DNA from 4 places in the Nitratidesulfovibrio sp. SRB-5 genome. Region 2 is predicted to be linked to each of the others. Evidence: predicted binding sites of a transcription regulator. Region 2 holds the regulator's gene; each other region holds the start of a gene.
What was found. The regulator sigma-54, encoded in region 2, starts transcription at its own class of promoters, with help from an activator protein. The targets are predictions, from matches to a motif close to CTGGCACGGNNNNTGCTT.

Region 1 (5,329 bases), on a different contig from region 2:
TCCGCCGTGGGCCGCGCGGTGCGCAGGGCTTCCGCCAGCGGTGCCAGCCCGCGCCGCCGGGCCTTTTCCGCGCGGGTGACGCGCTTTGGCCGGTAGGGCAGGTACACGTCCTCCAGCGCGGTGAGGGTGGATGCTCCGGCCACTGCCCCCGCCAGTTGCGGGGTGAGCAGGCCGCGTTCCTCCAGCGATGCCAGCACCGCCGCCCGCCGCTTGTCCAGTTCGCGCGCCTTTTCCAGGGCATCGCGCACGGCGGCCACCTGCACCTCGTCCAGGCTGCCCGTGGCTTCCTTGCGGTAACGGGCGATGAAGGGAATGGTGGCCCCTTCGTCCAGCAGGGCCATGACGGCGGAAACGCCGGATACCGGCAGGGACAGCGCGGCGGCCAGGGCAGCCGGAGCTGCGGAGATCGGTGCGGCTGGCGCAACCGCAAGAGCGGTCAGACCGGTCGGGGTTGCCGGGGCGGAAGCGGAGGCCTGAAGTTCTGGCGTCACGGGATATTCCTGTTGTTGTCCGGTGCCGGACGATGTAAGCATGTGATTACGTCAAAGGATTGGTTTTCTGCCACAGTCCTGCCATCCGCAACCGTGAGGAGGCCTGCCATGAGCCATACCGAAGCCGACCTGCCCGCCGTCATCCACGAGGCGGAGTTCGTCATCCTGGCCGATGGAACCCAGGTGCGCTACGAGGAAAGCGGCGGCGCGCGCGACGTGTTCGTCAACGACGAATGGACCGCCCGCTCCACGCTGTTTCCCGGTTCGGACTACTGTCTCGAAACCGGGGGCTGCACCTATCTGCTCACCGCCACCGACGACGGGCTCAAGGTCGAGAAGCAGTAGCAGCCGGTGCCCGGCATTCATGCCGAAAAATTGCGGGGCCGCGCATGTGCGCGGCCCTTGGCGTTTGCGGCGCCGGGCTGCGGCCCGTGCGCGCGGCTGCGCCCTGGGCGCCGATGCATGTCCCGCCTACTGGGTTGGCCCCTGCCCGCGCCCGGTAAGCCGGGCGCGCAGGTATGCGCCCAGCAGTGCGCCCGCGTCGCCGGGGTCATTCTCGCCGCCCTGCGCGAGGCCAAGGGCGTGCAGATCTTCCGCCACCTGGCGTTCCATCTTTTCCGATTCCATGAACATCACGTAAACCAGGGCGATGGTGGCGTCGTTGTCGTCGCTGCCGTCGCACAGGGCCGTCAGGTGTTCGTGGGGCACGGTTTCCTGCAGGCGGTCCACGAACATGGAGGCCCACTTGCCATACAACGATTCGGGCAATCGGGGCACCATGGCCGACAGCACCCGCGTGCCCCGTTCATCCATATCGGGCATGGTTACGGCCAGGAAATCCTCCAGGGCCTCGGTGCGGCGCCCGGCATCGCGCGACAGGTGGCGCAGCACGGTGGCGACAAGGTGGTCGCGGGCCTGGTCGGGGGTAAGCGGGGATGCGGACATGCGGACTGCTCCTGCGGCGTGGTGATATCCGGCCTGTGCCTTGTTCGGCCCGCGCGCGGCGCGGCAATGATGCACGGCATGACGAGGTGCGCAGCCTAGCCCAGGCCGGGCCGCCGTGCAAGGCTGGCAGGTCGGCGGGGCCGGTCCGGTCTGCGCGGCGATGGGGACGGTGCGGATGCGCCCCGGCCCGGCCCGGTCCCGTGCGAAGCGGAACGAACCCGCACGCCCCCTGATGAACCCGAACGAGTTGGCGTCACAGGGAATGCCCCCTGCACGCGCCGGACAGTGTCGGACAATGTCGGACAGTGTCGGACAATGTGGACTAGTGCGGGGCAGGGCCGGACAGTCCGGGGCAGTTCGGGACAGTGCGGAGCAGGGCTGGGGCAGGGGCAGGGGACAGGGCGTGGAACATGCCAAAAGAACAATGCGGTTTCGCGTGGGCGAAACCGCATTGTCATTTTCGTAAAAAAGCCTGTTTTCGGGCGTCCTGCGCCACTCCAACCCGTCGGCGCGCATGCCCCGACGGGGGGGGATGGCGTGCGTCGGCCCGTCGCAGGTCGCTACAGGGCGGCGCGTACGGCGGCCAGGGCTGCCTCGTAGTTGGGCTCGTGGCTCACTTCGGGCACGATTTCGGTGTAGGTGACCGTTCCGGACCGGTCCACCACGAAAATGGCGCGGGTCAGCAGGCGCAGTTCCTTGATGACCACGCCGTAGGCGCTGCCGAAGGACAGGTCGCGGTGGTCGGACAGGGTTTCCAGCGCGTCCACGCCAGCGGCGCCGCACCAGCGGGCCTGGGCGAACGGCAGGTCGCAGCTGATGGTCAGGATGCGCACGTCCGCACCAAGGCGGGTGGCTTCCTGGTTGAAACGCCGGGTTTCCATGTCGCACACGCCGGTATCCAGCGAGGGCACGGCAGAGATGAGCAGCACCTTGCCCGCGTAGTCGGCCAGGGAGCGCGGGGACAGGTCGTTGGCCAGTGCGGAGAAGCCGGGGGCCTTGTCGCCCTTGGCCACCGGGGTGCCGGTGAGGGTGAGGGGGGTGCCTCTGAAGGTGATGATGCCGGTACGATCCATGGGTATCCGCCTCCTGCGGAAGGGGGTTCAAAAGGTCCGCCTCGCGAAAGCGAGGAGCCTTGGCGGTGATCCGCGCCTCCTGCGCGGCGCGGCGGCTTCGTGCCCTGGGCATATCCGTGGCGGATGTTGGGCACGGCGGTTCGAAAAGCCATACCACAATGGTTGCGGCATGCAAACCGGAGCGGGATGCTTTTTCAGTGGGTGCTGCAAAAATGTCTATTTTTACAAAAAAGAAACTATAAGATCATCATCTGTTACCAAAATGGAAAAATATAAAAAACCCTGATTTGCGCAATATGCCGAATTCATTGGAAGCGACCTTTTTGTAGCAAATGGCACGCTCCTTGCCTTTACCATGGCATCGTTCGGGTTTGCCCCTGTCCTTTCGGTCCGGCAGGGGGTGTACGTCAACATTTCGAGGAGGTTCACATGAACGCGGCGGATACCGCCTTCATCCTGGTCTGCTCCGCTCTGGTCATGTTCATGACCCCGGGGCTCGCCCTGTTCTACGGGGGGCTCGTGCGTGCGCGCAACGTGCTGTCCACTACCATGCACAGCTTCATTCTTCTGGGCGTGGCCAGCATCGTCTGGGCGGTCATCGGCTACACGCTGGCGTTCGGCCCCGACATCGGCGGGGTCATCGGCGGGCTTGATTTCGCCTTCCTGAACGGCGTGGGCATGGAACCCAGCGAATCGGTCACCAACATCCCGCACCTTCTGTTCATGGTGTTCCAGTGCATGTTTGCTGTGATCACCCCGGCCCTCATTTCCGGCGCCTACGCCGAACGCATCCGCTTCCGTGCCATGCTGCTGTTCTCGGTGCTGTGGCTGGTGGTGGTGTACGCCCCCATGGCCCACTGGGTGTGGGGTGGCGGCTGGATGTTCGGCCTTGGCGCGCTTGACTTTGCCGGTGGCGCCGTGGTGCACATGAGCTCCGCCGCCGCCGCCCTGGCCGCCGCCCATGTGCTGGGCCGCCGCCATGGTTATGGCCGCGAGCCCTTCGTGCCCCACAACCTGCCCATGACCGTTCTTGGCGCGGGCATCCTGTGGTTCGGCTGGTTCGGCTTCAACGCTGGCAGCGCCCTTGCCGCCAACGGCCTTGCCGCCAACGCCTTCGTCACCACGCACCTGTGCGCTGCTGCCGCCGTCATCAGCTGGGTGGCCGCAGAATGGCTGCACACCGGCAAGCCCACCACCCTTGGTGCCGCTTCCGGCGCCGTGGCCGGCCTTGTGGTCATCACGCCCGCCGCTGGCTTCGTGGCGCCCATGCCCGCCATCATCATGGGCCTCATCGGCGGCGCCCTGTGCTACGGCGGCGTGCTGATGAAGCATGTCTTCAAGTACGACGACGCCCTGGACGTGGTGGGCGTGCACGGCGTGGGCGGCACCTTCGGCGCCCTGGCCACCGGCATCTTCGCCACCAGCGCCGTGAACACCGCCTCCGGCCTGCTCGAAGGCAACCCCTCGCAGCTCTGGATCCAGTTCATCTCCGTGGTCGCCACCTGGCTGTTCTGCTACGTGGCCAGCCGCATCCTCTTCCATGTGGTTGACGCCCTTGTCGGCCTGCGCGCGGATACGGAATCGGAGATCGCGGGCCTCGACGTCAGCGAGCACAACGAGACGGGTTACCAGCTCTAAGCTTGCCGCTGCCGCCGTTGTCGCCTACAAGGCGGAAGGGGTCATCCCTTCCCTGAACACGAACCGAGCTTCAGGATGGACATCATGAAGAAACTTGAGATCATCATCCGCCCCTTCAAGCTGGACGAGGTCAAGGAAACGCTGGCTGGCCTCGACGTGAAGGGCATGACCGTCACGGAAGTAAAGGGCTTCGGTCGCCAGCGCGGCCACAAGGAAGTGTACCGCGGTGCCGAATACCAGGTGGACTTCATGCCCAAGGTCAAGATCGAAGTCGTCGTCGACGACGCGCAGGTGAAGCCGCTGGTCGATGCGGTGGTCAAGGCCGCTCGCACCGGCAAGGTGGGCGACGGCAAGATCTTCATCTCGCCGGTGGAAGACGTGCTGCGCATCCGTACCGGTGAAACCGGCGTGGAAGCCATCTAGCCGCAACATACAGCAATCCATGGGCGGCGCCTCGGCAGCGAACGGGGCGCCGCCCGTCCATACCCACCCTCCAGCCACCCCCGATTCTTCCATGACGCAGGCACACGGGCCATCTTCCTCCGCTCCCGCCGGCAGTTCCGGCACGCCGCGCGATGCCGCATCGGTGCTGCGCGAAGGGCGCGCCGCGCTGCTCGAAGGCCTGGACGCCTCCCTGCCCCCCACGGACGCGGCACCGCAGGAAAATGCCTGCGCGGCCCGACCCGACGCGTACTGCCGCGACACCGCGCCCCCGTTCTCGTCCATGAGCGCGTCGCGTTTCGAGCGGGCCTACAGCCGCCTGCTGGACGACTATTTTCGCCTTCGCTTCGCCGAACTGCGCGGCGGCCACGACAAGGTGGCCCTGGTGGCCGTGGGCGGCTACGGCCGCGAGGAGCTGTGCCTGGGGTCGGACATCGACATCCTGATCCTGTGCGGTCGTTCCATCCCGCCGCAGGCCATCGACCTGGCCCAGCCGCTGTTTCTGCCCCTGTGGGACGCGGGCTACACCCTTGGGCACGGGTTTCGCACCATAGGCGACTGCGTGAAGCTGGCCGCCAAGGATCACAAGGTGCTGGCCAGCCTGCTGGACGCGCGGCTGATTACCGGCAACGAGGCCCTGTTCCGCGAGATGGTGGACCGCCTGAACGACAAGGTGCTGCCGCGCCGGGGGGCCTCGTTCCTGTCATGGAACGACGAGGAGCACGAACGCAGGCGCGCCTC
Region 2 (5,329 bases):
TGCCGCGCCGTAGTCGGCGTGGGTCACCAGAATGACGCCGATGCGCGATTCCGGGGCGGCCTGGCCGTCGTCGGGCTTGCTGCCGTTGCCCTTCGCAACGTTTCCTTGCCCCTTGCGGGACTGCCCTGCCTGATGCTGTTCTGTGGTGGACATGCTGGTGCGTCCAGGCCGTGCCTGGTGTGGTTGAAGCAAGGTGCGGGGGACGGCATGCCGTCCGGTGAAATTCCGGTTCGCCGCGCCACGGTGCCCCGTGACAATGCCGCATGGATGGCTGCAAGAATCGGATGCCGTCCGTCCTCGTCGTGCTTTGCCGGTTACGGCGGCCCTGCCGGTCACTGGCAGCGGCTGTCGGTCGCAAGCGGTGGCGACAGGCCACCGACGATGAAGGCGTATCCGTTCGTTCAGCCCAGTTCCATGTGGCGGTGCTCTATCGATACGGCATAATCAGATTTTTTCAAGGCGCGAAGCAGGGCCTCTGCCACCGAGACCGAGCGGTGCCGCCCGCCGGTACAGCCAATGGCGATGGTCAGGCGGTAGCGCCCTTCCGTCTCGTACTGAGGCAGAAGAAAATGCAAAAATTTCAGAAGGTTCGTCAGAAAGGTATCGCCATGGCCCGCTTCCAGCACGTACTTGGCCACCGGCTCGTCCAGGCCGGACAATGGGCGCAGGTCGGGCACGAAATAGGGGTTGGGCAGAAAACGCAGGTCGAAGACCAGATCCGCGTCGGCGGGCACGCCGTACTTGAACCCGAAGGTGACGATGTTGATGCGCAACGAGCGAATGCGCCCCTGGATGGAGCTCCACTTCTTCTGGATGACCCGGCGCAGGTCGTGGATGGAATAGCTGGAGGTGTCCACCACGAGGTCGGCGGTTTCGCGCACCGGCGCAAGGCGCAGGCGCTCCTGCTCCAGGGCCTGTTCCAGCCCCATGCCCTCGCTTTCCAGCGGGTGCGGGCGGCGGGTGGTGGCGTAGCGCCGGTTGAGCACGGCGGGGTTGGCCTCTATGAACACCACCGCGGGGCGCACGCCCATGCCCTGCAACCGCTCCAGGGACTTTTCCAGATTGCGCACGAAATTGCTTTCGCGCAGATCCATGCCCAGCACCAGGCCCTGGTAGTGGGACAGCGCCTCGCGATTCAGGATGGTGACCATCTGCGGGGCAAGGCTGGCGGGCAGGCCGTCCACGGTAAAGTAGCGCAGGTCTTCCAGCACGTTGAGAACCGTGCTTTTGCCCGCGCCGGACAACCCGGTGACGATGATGACGGGAAAGTCGGCGGCGGCCACCGGGCTGCCCGCATCGGCGCCCCTGCCGAGCGGCGCGTGGGCCGTGCCTTCGGGGGCATGGCCCGGGACGGGTGCCGGACCGGATCCCGGGGATGCCGGGGTTGCCCCGGATGTGCCCGGCGCACCGGGCGAATCCGCCGGGGCGAATGCTGTGTCGGGCGGCGTGGCCTTGCTTGGCATGGCTGGTTCCTCTGGCGGCGCTGCGCCGAATGCCGTTGCAGGACGCGTCAGGTGCTGCGCGTGGCGGCTACATGTAGAGGACGCGCGTTACGGCGTGACGACAGCCCACGGCGCCATCCACGGCCTGCCCGCAACGTCATTCATGGCATGCCCCCCGGACAGGCCGTGACGACCGCGGTGACCACAACGGGCACGACGGGCACTGGTCTCAGGTGGTTCGCATGATCGCCCGGAAGGCCTCGCCGTCCTGCGCCTCGATCATGGCGCGGCGAAACTGCGGATCCTTCAGCAGGCGCGAGATGTGGGCCAGAATGCGCAGGTGCATGCCCGCCACCTGTTCCGGGGCCAGCACCAGGAAAAAAAGGTGGCAGGGCTTCATGTCCAGCGCATCGAAGTCGATGCCCGGCACGCTGCGGCCCACGATCACCACGATGTCGCTGATGTTGGCCAGCTTGCCGTGGGGAATGGCCACGCCGTCGCCTATGCCGGTGGTGCCCAGCGATTCGCGGTCGTGCAGCACGCCCAGCGCAACGGCGGCATCCACTTCGGGATGCCGCCGTACCACGGCCTGCACGAGTTCCGCCAGCACCTCTTTCTTGGTGCCGGCGGAGAGCTCGGGCAGGATCAGATCATCGTGAAGATACTCCGAAAGCCTCATGTATGGCGCCTAGACGACCGGATCGATAAGACCGAAATCGCCGTTGCGACGCCGGTAGATGATGTTGACGCGTTCCACCTCGGCGTTCAGGAACACCAGGAACTCGTTGTCGCCCTGGTCGAGCTGCATGGCAGCTTCGTCCACGTGCATGGGCTTGGGGGCGAAGTGGTCGGTGCCGGTGATGGTCCGTTCCTCGCCTTCGCCCACGGTGCCGAAGGTAAACACGTCGATGCCCTTGCCCAGCTTGTCGGACTGCACGGAACGGCGGCGGTCCTTCAGCTTTTCGACCTGCTTGCGCAGCTGCGATTCCAGCTTTTCAAGCACCAGGTCGATGGTGGCGTACATGTCTTCGGACTGTTCGACGGCGGAGAAGGTAAAACCGTCGCCGGCCATCTGCACTTCCGCCTTGTGGCGGAACTTGTCGACGGAAAGGTTCACCTGCATTTCCAGGGCGGACTTGCCGACGAACCGGCCAAGCTTTTCAAGACGGCGGCGGGCGTACTTCTTCAGGTGGTCGGAGGGTTCGAAGTTCTTGAAGGTGAAGGCGATGTTCATACGCTCCTCCTGTGGTGAGAGGGGGAATGCGGCGCGCGGCCCGCACGCTGGGTGCTGCTGCCGGGTGCGCCGCCGGAGACGGATGCCGCCCTGCGCCGGTTGCGGCACGGGGCTCTTGCCGTCAGAACAGTTCCTTCCGCTTGGAAGAGGAGGGAATGTCCATGGCAGTACGATACTTCGCAACGGTCCTGCGGGCAATATTGACTTTGAGCTGATCCTTCAAAATTTCACCGATGCGCTCGTCGCTCAGCGGCTCGCGCGGGTCTTCGTCGGCAATCAGCTTCTTGATCAGCGCCTTGACGCTCTCGGAACCCACCTGGCTGCCGTCGTCCAGTTCCAGCGCGCTGTTGAAGAAGAACTTCAACTCCATGATGCCGTGCGGCGTGGCCACGTACTTGCTGGTGGTGATGCGGCTGACGGTGGATTCGTGCATGCCGATGTCGTCGGCGATGTCCTTCAGGATGAGCGGCTTCAGGCGCGAAACGCCGTCCTCGAAAAAGCCGCGCTGGTACTTCACGATGGATTCCACAACCTTGTACAGCGTGCGCTGGCGCTGGTACAGGCTCTTGATGAGCCAGGAGGCGGAACGCATCTTTTCCTGGAAATATTCGCGCTCGCCCGCAGACGCGGCCGCCGCGGCGGACCGCTCGTACATGGTGCTCAGTTGCAGGTGCGGCAGGCCGTCCTCGTTGAGCATGATGATGAAGTCGTTGTCGTACTTGTAGACGTACACGTCGGGGCTGACGAACTGCGGATCGCCGCCGCCGTAGCTGGCGCCGGGCATGGGGTCCAGGGTCTGGATGAGGTCCAGGTACTCCTTCAGGTCCTCCATGGTCAGGCGGAACTTGCGCAGCAGCGGCTTGTAGCGGCGCTTCTCCAGGTCTTCCAGGTGGTCGCGCACAAGCTCCACCAGCACCTTGTCGCGCGTGTAGCCCAGCATCTCTATCTGCACCAGCAGGCATTCCTGCGCGGTGCGCGCGGCCACCCCCACGGGGTCGAAGCGCTGCACGGCGTGCAGCACGGGGTCCACCTCGCCGGGGGTAGCGCCCGCCATTTCGGCGATGTCGTCCACCGTTGCGTGCAGGTAGCCAGACGAGGCGATGTTGCCGATGATCACCTCGCCGATGTCCTTCTGGCGCTCGGTCAGCGAGGACAGGCGCAACTGCCACATCAGGTGCCCTTCCAGCGAGGGCTTGGCGGCGTAGCGCGCCTCGAACGAGGTCATTTCCTCCGGCAGTTCCGATTCGCGCACCGTGGATTGGCGGCTGGTGCTGGCGAAGTCGCCGAGGTAATCTTCCCAGTCGGCATCGCGGGCGATCTCGCGGTCATAGGCGACATCTGCGGCGGCCTCGGCGGCTGCGTCGCGCGGATCGGCCACCTCTGCCTGGGGCCCCTCGTCCTGGGCTTCTTCCAGAAACGGGTTTTCCAGCATTTCCTGCTGCACCGTCTCGACAAGCTCCAGCCGCGAAAGCTGCAACAGCCGGATGGCCTGTTGCAGTTGCGGCGTCATCACCAATTGCTGGGTGAGCTTGAGCTGTTGCCTGAGTTCCAATGCCATGCGTGGGCAACCCCTATGACTCCGCGCCGAGGCCGAAGGCCTGGCCCGGTAATCCTGCATTCTTGCGTTGAGGCCGAAGAACATGACGACGCGATACGAGGCGCGACGACAAGCAAGAAACGGCCCACTGTGGAAATGTGTTCCCTTCCCCAAGAGGTTAGGCAAACCATGCCACAGAGGCAAGAAGTATGCAACCGCTGGCGCCCATGCGTCGCGATACTCCCGGACGCCTTACGCCCCCCTGCCCACGGCCCCGAAAAGGGGCGGTGGCAACAACGGACACGGCGCCCCCCGCAATGCGGAAGGCGCCGTGAACATGAAAGCCGAGCCGCCGGACATGGCGCATATGGCGCACATGGCGGGGCGCCCCGGACGGGCAGACACGATGTCCCGGACTACAGCGAAAAGCCCTCGCCCAGATACACGTCGCGCGCGCGAGGGTTTTCCACGATGTGCTCGGGGGTGCCTTCCAGAATCACCTCGCCCTGGTGCACCAGGTAGGCCCGGTCGCAGATGTGCAGGGTTTCTCGCACGTTGTGGTCGGAGATAAGCACCCCGATGCCCCGGTTGCGCAGGCCGGTGATGAGTTGCTGGATGTCGTCCACGGCCAGCGGGTCGATGCCCGCGAAGGGTTCGTCCAGCAGGATGAACTTGGGATCGCGGATCATGGACCGGGCAATCTCCAGCCGCCTCCGCTCGCCGCCGGAAAGATGCATGGCCACGGAATTGGCCAGGTGGGTGATGCCGAAGTCCTCCAGCAGCATGTCGCCCCGTTCCTTCTGCTGCGCCTTGGAAAGCCCGGTGTGCTCGAGAATCATCTGAAGATTCTGGCGCACGGTAAGGCGGCGAAAGATCGAGCTTTCCTGCGGCAGGTAGCTCAGCCCCACCCTCGCCCGTTCATGCAGGGGCCAGTCGGCGATGTCGCGGCCATCCAGTTCTACCCTGCCTGAAGTCGGCTTGATGATGCCGATGAGCATGTAGAATGTGGTGGTCTTGCCCGCGCCGTTGGGGCCCAGCAGACCCACGGTTTCGCCCTGGGTCACCGTCAGCGACACGCCGCGCACCACCTCGCGCTGGCCGAACTGCTTGTGCAGG
Region 3 (5,329 bases), 1.3 Mb from region 2:
CCACGTGGGTGAATATCTGGTTGTTGGCGATGTGGTGCCCCGCGGACTGCGAGACGCCCTTGTACCCTTCGCAGCTGAAGGCGAAGATGTTGATGCCGAGCTTCTCCTTCATCTTGCGGGCCACGGCGTGGATGTCGTCGCCGATGAGGCCAACGGGACAGGTGGCGAAAATGGCGATGGCCTTGGGGTGGAAGGTGTCGTAGGCCTCCTGGATGGCCGCGATCAGCTTCTTTTCACCACCGAAGATGATGTCCTCGTCCTGCATGTCCGTGGAGAAGGCGTAGGGCATGAAGTTTTCGGACGATTCCAGCGGCGCCTTGGTCTGGTTGCGGCGGGTGAGCCACGAATAGAACCCGCAGCCGATGGGCCCGTGGGTGATGTTCACGATGTCGCGGGTGGGGCCAAGGATAACGCCCTTGCACCCCGCGTAGGTGCAGCCGCGCATGGTGATGATGCCGGGCGTGGTGCGCACGTTGGCCTGTACCTCGGGCACCACGTCGCCGTCCTTCACGTCGTTGATGACGATCTGCTTGGCGCGCTTGCGGGCGACCTTGGTGGGATACTTCTTGAGCAGCTCTTCCTTGACGGTCGCGACGTCGGGGATGCTCTTGTGCTTCAGTGCCATGGTGTCCTCTCCTGACCGCTAGAGTATGGCCTTGTCGCCGTGCTCGGCGGTTCTCACACGGTGGGCTTCCGGAACGGCGGTGACGAAGATCTTGCCGTCGCCGGGCTTGCCCGTCTGGTTCACCTTGATCAGGGCCTCGACCACGTCGCTGACCTGGTCGTCGGGCACCACCACGGTGACCACGCGCTTGGAATACAACCTGCCCTTTTCACCGAGCAGTTCCACGGCCTCTTCGAACCCTTCCTTGGCGCCTTCCAGCAGGTCGCTGCTGACCAGCCCCTTGCCCCGGCCGAAGGCCTCGTGGGCGTAGAAGCCGTTCACGCCCGCCTCGGTCAGAGCCTTCTTGGTCTGGTTCATCTTGTTCAGGCGCACTACGGCCATGATCTCCTTCATGCCGCGGCCTCCTCGATGTCGGGTTCCTTCACGCCGGAGCTGATGGTGTAGACCTCTTCAACCGGGGTGACGAAGATCTTGCCGTCGCCGAAGGCGCCCTTGGCGCCCGTGCGGGCCGCTTCCATGATGGTGTCGATGACGAACTGCTTTTCGCTGGCCTTCACCACGCTGATCAGCAGGGTCTTGGGAATTTCGTCGTAGGTGATTTCGCCGATCTTGATGCCGCGCTGCTTGCCGCGCCCGGCCACGGACATCTTGGTCACGGCCGGAAAGCCCGCGGCCATGAGGGCGGCCAGAACGTCGTCGGATTTTTCGGGTCTCACGATGGCACGAACCATGATCATCATCGCCGTTCTCCTTCAGATTGGGTGGGGTTGGCCCGGCTTGGGGCTGTCTGCGGGGCAGGCTTCGCTCATTGGCGAAGCAAGGCCTGCCGTGGCGGTTGGTCCTAAGCTTCGAACAGGCCGTAATCCATCAGCAGCTTTTCCAGTTCCGCGATCTGGAGGGGCTTCGGCACCACGAACATCTGGTTTTCGTCGATGGCTTTCGCCAGGTTGCGGTAGTGCTGGGCCTGGCCGTGCTCGGGCGAGAACTCGATGACGGTCTGGCGGTGGATTTCGGCGCGCTGCACCTGGTTGTCGCGCGGGACGAAGTAGATCATCTGGGTGCCGATCTTGCGGGCCAGCTCCTCGATCATTTCCTTTTCGTTGTCCACGTTGCGCGAGTTGCAGATAAGGCCGCCAAGGCGCACCGCGCCCGATTCGGCGTACTTCATGATGCCCTTGCAGATGTTGTTGGCCGCGTACATGGCCATCATCTCGCCGGAACACACGATGTAGATTTCCTCGGCCTTGCCGTCGCGGATGGGCATGGCGAAGCCGCCGCACACAACGTCGCCGAGCACGTCGTAGAACACGTAGTCCAGCTTCTGGTCTTCTTCGTACGCGCCAAGGGATTCCAGCATGTTGATGGAGGTGATGATGCCGCGGCCCGCACAGCCGACGCCCGGTTCGGGACCGCCCGATTCCACGCAGAGGGTGGTGGAGTAGCCGGGCTTGCGGATATCATCGAGTTCCACGTCCTCGCCCTCGTCACGCAGGGTGTCGAGCACCGACTTCTGGGCCAGGCCGCCCAGCAGCAGACGGGTGGAGTCGGCCTTGGGGTCGCAGCCGACGACCATGACCTTGCGGCCCAGAGCTTCCGCGAGACCCGCGACGGTGTTCTGCGTGGTCGTGGACTTGCCGATGCCGCCCTTACCGTAGATGGCCACCTTTCTCATGATATCCTCCTGAAGATTCACGCCCGGCCGGGGGGTGGATTGGCCGGGGTGTGTTCGCCGTGACTGGCGTGCCCATGCAACGACACGCATAGGGCAAACCCCGTGCCAGTGCGGACAAAACGCACCAACACACCAAAAATACACGCCTTATTCACGCAGCAGGCGATCGGCGCGCACGTCGGACGCGACACGCACGCAGCGACCATTTTGTCGCATGCGACAAATGCGTTGTTCCCGACAGGGTCGGAGCGGGGCATGGAGGGGACAACCAGAGGGGTGCTGCGGGGCAACGGCAGGATTTGCGGCACGCGGGTACGGCGCGGGCCGGGGCACCGGCACGAAGGGATGTGGCGCCGTGTCAGCGCGCGCAATATGCCGGATGACAAGGGAAATCAGCGACACGCTTCCCGGGAGCGAACCGCACGGCTCCTGAAAACGCCCGGCACGGAGAAGGGAAGAGCCGTGCCTGCGTCGCCATGGGCGGTCTGGTTGGCATCCGCGATGCATACCAAGGCGCATCCGGTTCACGCGGATGTCCGCCCCGCCCTCTTCCACCGCCGCCACCCAGAGGTCGGGGCGGCTCCGCCATTCTTCAGGGAGGCCGCATGCTGCTCGACACCACCCTGCGCGAAGGAGAACAGTCCTTCGGCACCTATCTGTCCATGGCCGACCGCGAGCGCGTCCTGCGCGGCCTTGCCGCCGTGGGCGTGCCCGAGGTCGAGGTGGGCTGGGCCGGACGCGACGACCTTGCGGACATGCTGGCCCTGTCGGCCCGCGTGGCCCCCGCCCTTGCCGCCGCCGCATGGTGCCGCTGCCGCCCCGAAGACCTGCGTGCCGCCGTGGCCTGCGGTGCACGCCGGGTATGCGTGGGCGTGCCCGTTTCCGACGCGCATCTGGCCCGGCGGCTGGGCATCGGCAGGCCCGCCCTGCTGGACCTGCTGGCCGCCACCCTGGCCGAGGCGCGCATGCTGGGCATCGAACACGTCACCGTGGGCATGGAGGACGCCTCGCGCGCGGACCGGGCCTTCGTCTTCGCCGTGGCGCGCCACGCCGCCGCGCACGGGGCGCACCGGGTACGCCTGAGCGACACGGTGGGGCTGTACACCCCGCTGGAGGTGGCGGACGTGGTGCGCGCGCTGCGCGCGGAACTGGAAGGGGCCCGCCAGGACGGCACGGCCCCCCGTGCGCGCCGGGTATCCATTGGCACCCATTTCCACAACGACTGCGGCATGGCCACAGCCAACGCCCTCACCGCGCTGGAATGCGGGGCGGACTGCGCCGACGTTTCGGTTCTGGGGCTTGGCGAGCGGGCCGGGGTGGCCCGGCTTGAAGAACTGGCCGCCGCCCTTGTGGTGCGCGGCAGGGCCAGGTTCGAGTTGGCGCCCCTGCGCGAGCTGTGCGGCCAGGTGGCCCAGGCCGCCTCGCTGTCCGTGCCGCGCCACTGGCCCGTGGCCGGGCGTGACATCTTTGCCGTGGAAAGCGGACTGCACGCCCATGGCGTGCGGCGCGACCCCAGCCTGTTCGAACCATTCCCCCCGGAACTGGTGGGCGACAGCCGCCGCATGGGCGTGGGGCGCAAAAGCGGCGTAGGCGCCGTTGCCGCCGCGCTGGCCGAGCTTTCCATCCTGCCGCCACCGGACGAACTGCCCGCCATCGTCGAGGCGGTGCGCGAGCTTTCCGCCACCCTGCGCCGCCCGCTGACCCCGGCGGAGCTCGCGGAAGTGGCGGAGCTCGGAAAGCACCGCGAACCGCGCAGGCAGCCGGACATCACCGGCCACGCCCCCACGGCACAGGCAAAGGCCCGCGCCCTTCCCGCCAACGGGATTCCCCCGCAATCCGGCCCAGAGTCCGCCCAGGTTGTTACCGGCATGCCCGCAACAGATCGTGCGGCAACCGGCCCCCACCGACACCCCGACCACACCGGTGCGCATCGGCTCGGCCCCGTGCCGATGGCGTCCGGAAGGGAGGCATGACCATGCGCCTGCTCTGCACCTCCGTGGCCGTAGTCATGGCCTGCGCCATGCTGACGGCGCTTCTCCTCGGCCCGCTGCCCGCCTGACCGCGACCGAACAGGCATGGCCACGTCCGCCAGGAGCGGGGCCGTGCCATGGCGGCGCTGCGAACAGCGGGCTTCTGCTACAGGGGCCGTCCGTCCTTTGCGCATGGCGGAGGCGGTGGCCCCTGTTCACGTTCCCACCGGGCGGCCCCGGCAGTCCGTGTGCGTATTGTCGCGTCGCCACGCGTCGTCATGCGTCTCTACGCATCGTCAAGCATCTGGCCCGTATCTGCCCGACCTTACCTACATGGCCGACCTGCCCGACCGTACCGACCTGGCCGATCTGGCCGGCTTGGCCGATCTGGTCCGCGACAGGCCGCTTTCCCCGTCCCGCCAGACAAAAAAGAGCGGCCCTCCCCTTTCGGAAAGGACCGCCCACGCCAGGCAATGTGCAAACCCCGCGTGCGGGGCCATGTATCCTGCCTACCCGGCTACATGCCGAGGTAGGCTTTTTTCACGTCTTCGTTCACCAGCAGGTTGGCCGCCGTGTCTTCCAGGGTGATGCGCCCGGTTTCCATGACGTACGCACGGTGGGCGATCTTCAGCGCCTGGTTGGCGTTCTGCTCCACCAGGAACACCGTGGTGCCGTCGGCGTTGATCTTGCGGATGATGTCGAAGATCTGCTGGATGATGATGGGCGCGAGGCCCAGCGAGGGTTCGTCCAGCAGCAGCAGGCGCGGCCTGCCCATGATGGCGCGCGAAATGGCCAGCATCTGCTGCTCGCCGCCGGAAAGGGTGCCCCCGGCCTGCTTGCGGCGCTGGGCCAGGATGGGAAACAGGCCGAAGATGTAGTCCAGGTCGCGGGCGATGCCGTCCTTGTCGTTGCGCAGGAAAGCGCCAAGGTCCAGGTTCTCCTGCACCGTCAGGTCGGGGAAGATCAACCGACCTTCCGGCACCTGGCTGATGCCCAGACGCACGATCTCGTTGGGCTTCATGGTGTGGATGGGCTTGCCCTCGAAAAGCACCTCGCCGGTGC
Region 4 (5,329 bases), on a different contig from region 2:
CGGATGTGGCCTTTTGCAGAAACCTGGGGTTGGTGGACTACGCCGGGCAGCGCAAGCTGCTCGGCTCACGCGTGGCCATTGCGGGGCTGGGTGGCGTAGGCGGCGTGCACCTGATGACGCTTGCCCGCACCGGAATCGGCAATTTCAACCTGGCCGACTTCGACGCTTACTCGCCCGTCAACATCAACAGACAATACGGGGCGAGCATCGCCAGCTTCGGGAGAAACAAGCTCGACGTCATGACCGAGCGCGCGCTCAGCGTGAATCCGTTCATGGACATCCGCGCCTTTCCCGGGGGCATTTCCGCAACCTCGCTCGACGATTTCCTCAAGGATGTCAACCTGGTGGTGGATGGCATAGACTTTTTTGCGCTCGACATACGCCGTCAATTGTTCAACCGCGCCCTTGCGCTGGGCATTCCCGTCATTACCGCCGCGCCGCTCGGGTTCTCGTGCGCCCTGCTGGTATTCACGCCGGGCGGCATGAACTTTGACGACTACTTCGACATCACGGAACACACCGAGAAAATGGAGGGATATCTGCGCTTCGGCATGGGGCTGGCGCCCCGCCCGGCCCACCTTGGCTACATGGACAGGCGATTCGTCAGCCTGCATGATCGCCGGGGCCCCTCGCTGGACATCGCCTGCCACATATGCGCGGGCATGGCCGGCACGGAGGCGGTCCGCCTGCTGTTGGGCAAGAAAGGGATCAGGCCGACGCCGTACTTTCGCCAATTCGACCCGCTCACGGGGCGATTCACCACCGGAAAGCTGCGCCAGGGCCTGCGGTCCCCCTTGCAACGGCTGAAGCTTGCCATCGCCCGACGGTTCTTTCTCGGCACGCCGCGCACCGGCGCCCCGCGCCCCCCTGATCCGGAAATGATGGGGCTGCGCCAGGACATCCCGCCCGCAACGCTGGAATACATCGCGCAGGCTGCCACCCGGGCGCCCTCAGGCGACAACGTGCAGCCATGGCGCATCGCCCTGCACGAAACCGGCATACACATCCACGCGGCAAGGCATGCGGACGATTCCTTCTTCAATTACCGGCAGGTCGCCACACTGCTTGCCTGCGGGGCGGCCGTGCAGAATGCCGTTTTTGCCGCTGGCAGTGTCGGGCTGGACGCCGATCTTTCACTGTTCCCCGACGAACAAGACCACAACCGCGTGGCGTCGCTTCACTGCACCCCGGTCGGAGTGCAAAGCCACGAAATCATGGCGGCGGCCCTCTGGCGGCGGCATACCAACCGGCGCATGTATTCGGCCTGCCCCATACCGCCCGCCGTGCGCGACCGGGTTGACCACATCGTGGACGAACAGCAGGATGCGACACTGGCCTGGGCTGCCGACCCGGCGCAGCGCAAGATTCTGGCCAAGGCCGTCTACCTTGCCGACAGGGTACGCGTGGAACGGTCCGATCTGCACGAACACCTGATGCGCTTCATCCGCTTCGAACCACAGCAGGGGCCCTACGGCGACGGGCTGCCCCTAGGCAATCTGGAGGCGGGCCCACTGGGCGAGATGTACCTGCGCAGCCTGCGGCCATGGTCCGCCATGCATGCGGCAAACCAGGTCGGGCTCGGCAGGCTCATGCCGCTGCACGGTGCGCTCAGCGTTCTGCGCAGTGGTGGCGTGGCGCTGCTGCTGGCCAACGGAGAGGCCGAGGCGGACATTGTCCGCGCGGGCATGGCCTGGCAACGCGCATGGTGCGCCCTGGAGCACATGGGCTACGCATTGCAGCCTCTTGCCGCCCTGCCGCTGCTGCACCTGCGCATTCGCCTGGGGGACGCGGAAACACTTTCGCCTTGCCATGCATCCCTGCTGGAAAAGGCGTGGCGTCTGCTTGCCGAGGCATTGCCGCATCCTTCGGACAAACTGCCGGTCATGCTGTTCCGGACCGGCATCGGGCCCGCCATCCGGCACGGCACCTATCGGCTGGCCCTGTCGGAAATCCTGCTTCCCGACAGCAGGGCCTGATCCTGCCGCCCAAGCCCGGAACCGTCATACGGTTCCGGGCCGAAGGCGTTCCTCCGTCACCCCGCCCCCGCGCCCCCGCATGTCGGAAAAGACAACACGCTGTCGGCGGCCTTATGCCGCACGATACGCCCATCCCGGCCCCATCCCCGCGCGTTGTTCCGCGCTGCTTGTCGGATAGGTTAACATTCCGCCTTCCATTCGGGCCCTGAAATCAAGCCCAAAACACACCGCAACACGCTATAACAAAAAATGAAATACCAATTGGTACAACGCTTGCTTTTCACGGGCCATCAACCTTGGCGGCCTTCATAAATTTTCGAGACAAGGAGCACGTGAGATGAACCGCATCGTATCAACCATTTGCAGCACTATCATCATCTCGGCAATGATGATGGCCAGTGCCTGGGCGTCCCCCATCGCGTCGTGGGATTACACGGTCGATGGCGCTTTCATCAATTGGTCAACCACCGTGGGCACCAGCGGCAATTACGGTTCGCCGGTGCAGGGCATCACCACCAGCGCGGCGGACTACAAGTATCTGGCATACGATCTGGACGCGGGCGTCCCCGTCCCTCCGGGCACGTATGCCGAAGGATACTCGAAGCTTTCCTGGGGCGATTATGTCTGGAGCGGTCCGGGTCCCGTATACTCGCAGGTGCCGGGCGCCGCGCTGAGTTCCATCGGCATCACCCCGAACAGTGGCACCCTCATTACCGACGGTCCGGCCTCGCTTGGCATGCAGTTGTACCATGACAACAACGTGATCCTGGGCGGTTCGATCCAGCTTGAATCCGGCATGGTTCGCGCCATTCTCGAGCTTACCCCTTCGGGCTTCCCCCCGCTGCCCGTCTTTTCCACCACGCTGGACTTCCTGTTCTTTGAAACCCCGAACGGCACGCCCACCGAAAATGACGTGTTCGTCCTGCTGAACCCGGAAGTGACCGAGGAGACGTTCCACTACTACGGCGTCGACTACGTGTTCAGCTTCGGCGAATCGTTCGGGCTGATCCCCGATGCGTACCTTGCGCTGCTCGGCCTGGATCCCGGCACCGTGGGCTGGATAACCTCCGAGAACGCGCTCACCACGCACGACACGTTCCTCAGCATCACGGCGCTGCCCACTCCGGAGCCCACCTCCATCATCCTGATGGGGCTCGGCCTCCTGGGCCTCTTCGGCCTCCGTCGGCACGCCCGCACCTGACATGACCCGGGCGGCCTGTCGGAATTCCTGACAGTCGCTCCCTCAAACCAGCACAACGACCAGGAGTCCTCGAAAGGAGGGCTCCTGGTCAAATGACGGCTCGGTATACCCAGCAGGAGTTCATGCCATGAAACGCCTAGTCACATTCTTCTTGGCCCTGCTTATCCCCCTGTTGCTCCAGACATCCGCATCGGCCAGCATCGTCACCCAGTGGAATTACACCGTCGACGGAGTATTCGTTGAGTGGACCAACACGCTGAACGATACCAACGTATACGGCGACAGCACAAACGGCATAACCGGCAGCATCGAAAAGACACTTACCTACAACTACGATGGCGGCGTCCTTGTCGATCCTGCAAAAAGCGTCACCGGCTACTCAAAACTAAGCTGGGGAGACTATTACTATAATGGCAGAAGGTATATACACGAGAACGTCAACCCACTGAGCTCAATCGTCATTGCCGCGACCAGTGGCATAATCGACACCAACGGTGCCGCCAAGGTCGGACTTGTTCTCACGCACAACAACAACGCAATCCCGGCAAGCAACCTGGACCTGGCGAGAGGCATCGTCCGCGCGATCCTGAAGCTTACGCCCGTGGGTGGCAGTGCGCTGCCGGTATTCTCCACGTCCCTGGACTTCGCCTTCTATGAAACCCCCAACAACAGCAGCACCCCCAACGACGTGTTCGTGCTGCTCAACCCCGAAGTGACCCAGGAAGTCTTCCACTTTTACGGCATCGACTACGTGATGGACTTCACCAAGTCCTTCTCCCCCATTCCCGCTGCATACCGCGCCGCCCTTGGTCTTGCCGCGGATGCCGTGGGCTGGGTGACATCCGAAGGCGCTACCACCGTCCACGACACGCTGCTGACCATCCGTGCCCTTCCGACGCCCGAACCCGCTTCGGCGCTGCTGATGGGCATCGGGCTCGGGGGCCTGGCCCTGCTTTTGCGGCGCGCAAGGCGCACTGCCTAGCCCCCCCGCCACCCGACAAGAACAAAAGCGGAGTCCCTGATGGGGCTCCGCTTTTCCATGCCGCGAAAAAACCGGGGCATCCCGGAATCAAACATCATCATGCCCATCGCCCGCACACCAAGCGACTGGCGCACGGAACGAATGGCACACGAAGCGACTGGCAAAGCAAGGCGCAGCTACCACAACTCCCATGCGCCCGCATACAACACCCACAGGCCGAGCAGCGCGTTGGTCACGGCATGCGCCAGAACGCAGCACCCAAGGCTTCCCGTCCGCAAGGCCACCATGTTGTATGCTGCCCCGGCCAGCATGCCCGCCACCAACAGGTGATGTTCCAGGCCGAAAAGCACGGTCACGGCAATGAATGACAAGGGATGGAAGCGGGACAGCGGCACCGTGCGAAAATCCCCGCCCTGAATGTGGCGCATCAGGAAGGAGCGCCAGAACAGTTCCTCCGCCAGGGGAACCAGTACGGCAGCCCCAAGGAACCGGATGGCGAGCAGCAGGGGGCGTGCATCATCGCCCCAGGCCCGATGCGGAAAGGCAACGGGCGTTCCCACCCGGCCCCACGGCACATCAAGGGCCAGCCACGCCGCAAATACCGCCACGCCCACCATGGATGCGAACAGAATGCCACGCCCGGTCATATCCTTCGGCATGAGTTCCGGGCACCTCGGCAGGCACACCACCAACGCCACCGCCACGCAAACGGCCCTTACCGGATAGAGCGCACCCGCCCATGCGCCTGAAAACGGCAGGCCGAGCAATGTGGAAACCTCTGCAATTGCCGTGAACACCATGTAAACGGCGAACGGCGCCACTCGCCAGGCTATCTCGCCCGGCGGCGCCGCAGAGGTCTGCGCGGGATGCTCCGTGAGCAACGGCATGCTGGTGCGCCCTGGAAACGTCATTGCGGCAAGGGGAGTGCCGAGGCATCGATGTAGGCATCCACCCGCAATCCACTGACGAGCGGGCCGGGCGCGTCGAGCGTGATCAACACCTCAAGCACACTCCGGTCCACCGGTTCCGACGGGTTGCCGGTGCGCAGCGTCTTGGGCGTCAGGCTGAGCACCACGCGGCTTATCTTGCCGCCGAACCGTTCCTTTCCATAGGCATCGGCCCTCACGTACGCGGCCTGCCCCACCCGGACGCGGCCGATGTCCCGTTCAT

Region 1: K6142_RS12375 (ammonium transporter) is a predicted target of sigma-54. The motif match lies at 2,842-2,859, and genes of this name have one in related genera.
Region 3: nifH (nitrogenase iron protein) is a predicted target of sigma-54. The motif match lies at 2,389-2,406, and genes of this name have one in related genera.
Region 4: K6142_RS13165 (THxN family PEP-CTERM protein) is a predicted target of sigma-54. The motif match lies at 2,238-2,255, and genes of this name have one in related genera.

The regions. Positions count from the first base shown of each region.
Region 1 is NZ_JAIOTY010000002.1:1,201,986-1,207,314, forward strand. It holds gene K6142_RS12355 (Tex family protein) at 1-440, opposite strand, end outside; gene K6142_RS12360 (hypothetical protein) at 600-836, shown strand; gene K6142_RS12365 (hypothetical protein) at 963-1,436, opposite strand; gene tpx (thiol peroxidase) at 1,997-2,509, opposite strand; gene K6142_RS12375 (ammonium transporter) at 2,939-4,147, shown strand; gene K6142_RS12380 (P-II family nitrogen regulator) at 4,232-4,570, shown strand; gene K6142_RS12385 (bifunctional uridylyltransferase/uridylyl-removing protein GlnD) at 4,662-5,329, shown strand, end outside.
Region 2 is NZ_JAIOTY010000001.1:1,743,875-1,749,203, forward strand. It holds gene K6142_RS07140 (PTS sugar transporter subunit IIA) at 1-153, opposite strand, end outside; gene rapZ (RNase adapter RapZ) at 402-1,283, opposite strand; gene K6142_RS07150 (PTS sugar transporter subunit IIA) at 1,672-2,121, opposite strand; gene hpf (ribosome hibernation-promoting factor, HPF/YfiA family) at 2,131-2,676, opposite strand; gene rpoN (RNA polymerase factor sigma-54) at 2,798-4,234, opposite strand; gene lptB (LPS export ABC transporter ATP-binding protein) at 4,630-5,329, opposite strand, start outside.
Region 3 is NZ_JAIOTY010000001.1:475,676-481,004, reverse strand. It holds gene nifD (nitrogenase molybdenum-iron protein alpha chain) at 1-625, opposite strand, end outside; gene K6142_RS01845 (P-II family nitrogen regulator) at 644-1,018, opposite strand; gene K6142_RS01840 (P-II family nitrogen regulator) at 1,015-1,365, opposite strand; gene nifH (nitrogenase iron protein) at 1,467-2,297, opposite strand; gene K6142_RS01830 (LeuA family protein) at 2,903-4,270, shown strand; gene K6142_RS01825 (ABC transporter ATP-binding protein) at 4,785-5,329, opposite strand, start outside.
Region 4 is NZ_JAIOTY010000002.1:1,394,673-1,400,001, reverse strand. It holds gene K6142_RS13170 (ThiF family adenylyltransferase) at 1-1,976, shown strand, start outside; gene K6142_RS13165 (THxN family PEP-CTERM protein) at 2,314-3,177, shown strand; gene K6142_RS13160 (THxN family PEP-CTERM protein) at 3,305-4,159, shown strand; gene K6142_RS13155 (CAAX prenyl protease-related protein) at 4,336-5,046, opposite strand; gene K6142_RS13150 (HlyD family secretion protein) at 5,067-5,329, opposite strand, start outside.